2 linked regions of the Labilibaculum sp. DW002 genome follow. The protein of the gene in region 1 interacts with the protein of each later gene in a pairwise test. Links are inferred from orthologs where the notes say so. Each region holds a gene or a part of one and is shown in the gene's direction. Other genes may lie near its edges.

Evidence for each region.
Region 2: the proteins of odhB (region 1) and lpdA interact in binary tests that used the Escherichia coli proteins (3 or more experiments, as listed by UniProt). The link is inferred for Labilibaculum sp. DW002 from one-to-one orthologs.

The regions. Positions count from the first base shown.
Region 1 is NZ_JAKJSC010000002.1:373,517-376,756, reverse strand. The notes cover bases 68-2,971. They hold odhB (2-oxoglutarate dehydrogenase complex dihydrolipoyllysine-residue succinyltransferase), read left to right. Parts: upstream 68-852; coding sequence 853-2,091; downstream 2,092-2,971. Other genes in these bases: L3049_RS13205 (M23 family metallopeptidase), read right to left, coding at 2,147-2,971; L3049_RS13215 (2-oxoglutarate dehydrogenase E1 component), read left to right, coding at 68-824. Also shown: more of L3049_RS13215, read left to right, coding at 1-67; more of L3049_RS13205, read right to left, coding at 2,972-3,085. UniProt on the Escherichia coli protein: E2 component of the 2-oxoglutarate dehydrogenase (OGDH) complex which catalyzes the second step in the conversion of 2-oxoglutarate to succinyl-CoA and CO(2).
Region 2 is NZ_JAKJSC010000002.1:24,480-27,763, forward strand. What follows is about bases 120-3,067. They hold lpdA (dihydrolipoyl dehydrogenase), read left to right. Parts: upstream 120-870; coding sequence 871-2,265; downstream 2,266-3,067. Other genes in these bases: L3049_RS11820 (metal ABC transporter permease), read left to right, coding at 120-812; L3049_RS11830 (C1 family peptidase), read left to right, coding at 2,399-3,067. Outside these bases: more of L3049_RS11820, read left to right, coding at 1-119; more of L3049_RS11830, read left to right, coding at 3,068-3,284. UniProt on the Escherichia coli protein: Lipoamide dehydrogenase is a component of the glycine cleavage system as well as of the alpha-ketoacid dehydrogenase complexes.

The DNA.
Region 1 (3,240 bases):
TAGCACAAGCCGTTATCGATCAGTACATCAGTTCCGGTGAAGATAAATGGGGTGTTAAAAATGGACTCGTTCTATTCTTACCACATGGTTACGAAGGACAAGGTGCTGAGCATTCAAGTGCGAGAATGGAGCGTTTCTTAACGCTTTGTGCAAATAACAACATGCAAGTAATCAACCCTACGACTCCTGCAAACCATTACCATGCTCTGCGTCGTCAGGTTAAGCGAGATATTCGAATTCCATTAATTTGCTTTACACCTAAGAGTTTACTCAGACATGCAAGTTGTGTTTCGACCATGGACGAATTGGCCAATGGCAGATTCCAGGAAGTAATAGACGATAATGACGTTATTGCAGAAGAGGTAAGTCGTGTGGTTTTCTGTTCAGGAAAAGTTTATTACGATTTACTAGCTCAGAAAGAAGAACTATTTGCCCAAGATGTTGCACTGGTAAGGTTGGAACAATTGTATCCGTTCCCAAACAAGCAGATCAATCAGGTGTTGGAAAGATATCCAAACTCGATACTTCACCTTTGGGTACAAGAAGAACCTGAGAATATGGGACCATGGCAGTTCGTAAATTACAATATTGAAAATGTAGATTTAGCACCTATTGCTCGTATGGCTAGTGGTAGTACAGCTACCGGGCTTGCTAAAATTCACAATATTGGTCAAAACGAAATTATCCGTAAGGTTTTCAGAAGATGCGACTGTGACAGAGAACTCAAATATTGTGGCTTGCAATGTGTTGAAGGTGGATCTCATGAAGAAATTCTTCGACAGCACGAATATTTTGAACAAAAGAAGAGCAAGTTATTAATGTAGTAGTACAATCAAGAAAACAATCAATATAATGATCGACATAAAAATTCCCAGTCCGGGAGAATCCATATCAGAAGTTGAAATTGCCAATTGGTTTGTAGCCGAAGGTGATATTGTTGAAAAAGAACAAGAAATAGCTGAGATCGAATCTGACAAAGCAACACTTACACTTGTTGCTGACGAGGGAGGTAAAATATCTATTAAAGCAAATGAAGGTGACACTGTTGCTGTAGGATCGGTAGCTTGTACTATTGATACAAGTTTTGCTGGTGAAGCACCATCTACCAGTCCCAAAGCTGAGGCTAAAGAAGAAACGCCTAAAACTGAGACAAAAACCTCTGAAGCAGCTCCAATAAAATCTTCTGAAGAATTTAAGGATGTTAAGATTTCTCCTGTAGCCAAAAAACTAATGGAAGAGAATCAACTTTCTGTTGATGACGTTATTGCTGGTCTTCAGCGATTATCGAAGAAAGATATCGAGCAAGTTGTTAACAATAAAGAACAGGCTCCAGCAGCTATGGTGCAGCCAGAAGCTGTTGAACGCCATATCGACCGTAAGAAAATGAGTAATCTTCGTAAGAAGTTAAGTGCCCGTTTGGTTTCGGTTAAAAACGAAACAGCTATGCTTACAACCTTCAACGAGGTTGATATGTCAGCTGTTATGCAATTGAGAAAGAAATACCAGAAGCAATTTGTTGAGACTCATGATATCAAATTAGGATTCATGTCATTCTTTACCAAAGCTGTTAGTATTGCTCTTAAAGCTCATCCAGCAGTGAATTCTATGATGGATGGTGATGAGATTATCACACCAAACTATATGGATGTGGCCATGGCAGTACAAACACCAAAAGGTTTGATGGTTCCTGTTATTAGAGATACTCAAAACCTTAGCTTAGCAGAAATTGAAAGAGAGTTAATGCGTCTTGCCAATAAAGCGCGTTCCGGAAAAATCAGCTTAGACGAAATGACTGGTGGTACATTTACCATTACCAATGGTGGTGTGTTTGGATCACTATTAAGTACGCCAATCATCAATCCTCCTCAGTCTGGTATACTAGGGATGCACAATATTGTTGAGCGACCTATTGCTGTTAATGGTAAGGTTGAAATTCGCCCAATGATGTATATTGCTCTATCTTACGATCACCGGGTAATTGATGGTAAAGATTCGGTTGGATTCCTGGTGAAAATTAAGGAACTGATTGAAAACCCACACAAAATGCTATTCGACGGAAAAGATCCTGATAGCTTGTTATTAGGAATATAGAATTACAACATAGTCTATTAAGGCCAGATTCTCGATTGAGAATTTGGCTATTTTTTTACTTCAACTCTCCTTTAAGATATTTCTTCTTTTCCCTTCGTGAAAATTCCTGAGTAATAATTTCATCATTACATTCAGTCACATATTTATTTCTTGATAATAATGTAGCAGCAGCACCTTTATAATTAAATTTCGGGTTTACATAAGCCAAAGCATTTGCTTTTTTCACAACATCATTAAAATCATTTAAATTCTTCGTATTTAAATAATATATACAAAGATCTAATTTATAATTCACATCCTTTCCATTTCTACCAACGATACCAATTTCAGAATAAGGATATATCATTTGACCTTCTTCAACCTTAATACTTCCAGCTTTAAAACCAGAATATCTTGCCAACGTCCCATCCTTATGCTCTACGATCACTTCATTTTGACTTCTTTTGTAGTTGAAATTTTGAGTTGTATCTACATTAAATTCATCAACCACTTTAACTACTAATCCTTTTCGACAGGCAACAATTGATTCTGGATTTTCAACTACAAATCGATATGCCTTCCACGTTTCAGAAACTCCTTTCCCAAATGATCTATTCAAATTATTCAAAGAAATAGCTTCCAATTTCACATCATTTCTAAATGGAAGTAAATAAATAAAATCATCATTGATCTTTACATTAGGACTACCCAATTGATATATATAACTAAAAGAAAAACCTATACCTTGAGTAGCATCTCGAGGTTTCAAACTTATGGCCCTACCTGATAATCCACTAACCGTACTTTGGAAATTTGATTGAAATGAATTAGATAATTGTCTAAAAGTAAACTGAATACAATAAGTTCCATAACAATTTTTACGATAATTAAAATCAACGCTATTATCTGCATTTCGCTTAGTCTCAATCTCAATTAAATATTCTTGAGATTTTAATACAAAACTGTTTACACACAACACAAATAAAATTAACAAGATGATTTTTCTATTCTTCATATTATTTTTTTTAAGCGAATTAAATATACTCACAATAATCAAAAATACTGAACAGTACTAAATATTTATATTATTTCTAAGTAGCCTTTTTCACATCCAATAAACATCTCAAATCCTCTTCTTAACAGCAGTTTTGCATGATGTATATAATCAAA
Region 2 (3,284 bases), 350 kb from region 1 along the record:
GTGCGGCTTTATTGGCAAGTATATCATGTGGTATAATTGGAACTTATATTGTCGCACGCCGTATTGTATTTATTAGTGGTGGTATAACGCATGCATCCTTTGGGGGAATTGGCATCGCCTGGTTTTTAGGTTTGAACCCTGTACTTGGCGCTGCGGTATTTGGTGTATTCTCGGCTTTGGGTATCGAATGGGTATCGAAAAAAACTGATGTTCGGCAAGATTCAGTTATTGGTATTCTTTGGGCACTTGGTATGGCTCTGGGTATCATTTTCATTTATATGACACCTGGTTATGCCCCAAACCTAATGAGTTTCTTATTTGGAAATATATTAACGGTAGGCTCTTTAGATTTATATCTGTTATTGGCTTTGTGTATTGTTACCATTACCATCTTTATCTTTTTTATTAGGCCAATACTATTTGTTGCCTTTGATGAGGAATTTGCACGAACACAAAAGGCTCCTGTTCAGTTTCTAAATTATTTAATGATATCATTAGTGGCTTTAGCCATTGTGTTAAACATAAGAGTTGTAGGAATTATTTTGGTTATTTCTTTCCTCACAATTCCTCAGACCATTGCTGGGATGTTTACAAGCGATTTTAAGAAAATGATATTGGGTTCAATAGGATTTGGTATTTTAGGTTCTTTTATTGGTTTGTTGGTTTCATATGAGATCAATGCGCCATCGGGAGCCACTATTATTTTTTCGTTTGTTATTCTTTTTGTTGTCGCTAAAATCATTCAGTTAATTATGATTTCGGTGAAAAGAAAGAATAATTCTTTACGAGAAAATAAGATCACGGTAAATTAAAAAAGAAGATTTAAATTAGTAAACTATACTTGTACAAATATAAACAACACAAATAAAAATGACTTACGATTTAATAGTAGTAGGAAGTGGACCAGGTGGTTATGTTGCTGCCATTAGAGGGGCACAATTGGGTATGAACGTTGCCGTAGTTGAACGTGCTGAACTAGGTGGTATTTGTTTAAACTGGGGATGTATCCCAACCAAATCCTTATTAAAATCAGCTCAGGTTTACGATTATATGAAGCATTCTGCTGATTATGGTATAGCTGTTGAAGGTGAAATTAAGCCTGATTTTGAAAAGATAGTTGAGCGTAGCCGTGGGGTTGCTAATAAGATGAGTGCCGGTATTCAGTACTTACTTAAAAAGAATAAGGTTACTGTGATCAATGGTTTTGGTAAACTTACTGTTGACAAAAAGCTGGAGGTTTTAGCTGAAGATGGTAGCAAAACAAACTACGAGGCTAAGCACATTATTTTAGCTACAGGTGCTCGCTCTCGCGAATTGCCAAACTTACCACAGGATGGTAAAAAAATCATTGGTTACCGTAAGGCGCTAACGCTTGACAAATTACCTAAATCGATGATTGTTGTTGGTTCCGGTGCTATTGGGTCTGAGTTTGCTTACTTCTACTCAAGTTTGGGAACTCAAGTCACTTTAGTTGAGTTTATGCCAACCATTCTTCCTATTGAGGACGAAGAGGTTTCTAAGCAAATGGGACGTTCTTTCAAGAAGAATAAAATTAAAGTCATGGTGAAATCTTCAGTTGAGTCGGTTGAAGGCGAAGAGGGTGACTTGAAAGTAAACATCAAGAATAAAAAAGGTGAGATTGAAGTTCACGAATGTGAGATTGTTCTTTCTGCCGTAGGTATTTCACCAAATACCGAGAACATTGGACTTGAAGAAGCTGGTGTTGAAACTAAAAACGGACGTGTTGTTGTTGATGACTATTTCCGTACCAATGTTGAAGGCGTTTATGCTATTGGTGATATTCTGGAAGGTCCTGCTTTAGCTCACGTTGCTTCGGCTGAAGGGATCTGTTGTGTTGAGAAAATTATGGGAATGAATGTTGAGCCTATCGACTACACAACCATTCCTGGATGTACATATACCACACCTGAAGTTGCTTCGATGGGATTAACTGAGAAAGCGGCTAAGGAAGCCGGTCACGAAATTAAGGTGGGTAAATTCCCATTCTCTGCTTCGGGTAAGGCTAGTGCTGCCGGTGCAAACGAAGGTTTCGTTAAACTGATTTTCGATGCTAAATATGGCGAGCTTTTAGGTGCGCATATGGTAGGTGCTAACGTAACCGAAATGATTGCTGAATTGGTTACGGCTCGTAAGCTTGAAACAACAGGTCACGAGTTAATTAAAGCTATCCACCCTCACCCAACCATGAGTGAAGCGGTAATGGAAGCTGCTGCAGCTGCTTATGATGAAGTGATTCATATCTAAGAAAAATAGAATAATTTCATATAAAAGCCATCCAATAGGATGGCTTTTCTTGTGGAAATAAGGGTGATTTTGAATCAGATTATTTAAGTTTGTGAGAATAATTTTGGAACAACAACCTACTAAAACAAAACAGATGAAGAAATTTTTATTGGTACCTGTTATGGCTTTGGCATTTTGCGGAATGTCTTTGGGGCAAAACAAGGGAACTGTAGATGCTAAAATGTTAAACGATATTCGATCTAGTTTTTCTCTAGATGCATCAAATACAGCAATTCAGAATGCAATTACCAATTCGGAAAGCATTAGAGAGCTTTCTCTAAACAGAAGTAAAATTGGAAAAACTGATCATTTTTTCAAGTATAGAGTTGCCGTAAAAGGTATTACCAACCAAAAGAGCTCTGGGCGTTGCTGGATGTTCACATCAATGAACACGATTCGTCCGAATGTTATCAAAGATTTAAACCTTAACTCTTTCGACTTTTCACATAACTACAATTACTTCTGGGATATCTTCGAAAAGTCAAATCTATTCCTTGAGAACATTATCGCTACTGCTAATAAAGATATGGACGACAGAGAAGTTGTTCGTTACTTAAAAAGCCCTGTTGATGATGGTGGTGTTTGGAATTCATTTTTCAATGTAGCTAAGAAATATGGTGTTGTACCTGCTGAAGTAATGCCAGAAACAAAAGTAAGTAACAAGACACGTGAAATCAATAGCCTGTTAAAAGAGAAATTAAGAGGCGAAGGGTATAAGCTTCGTAAATTGGTTGCTGATAAAGCTTCTGCAAAAGAAGTGAAAGCTGCAAAAGTAGAAGCGCTAAAGTCTGTGTACAGAATGTTAGCACTTTGTTTGGGTGAGCCTCCTGTTGATTTCACTTGGAGATACAAAGATGCTGATGGCAAAATCAGCGAAGCTAAGAAATATACGCCTCAGGAATTCATGGCTCTTGTAGCTCCTGAATTTGCAAAAGACGAGATGGTAATGATTATGAATGATCCAACTCGTGAATATTATA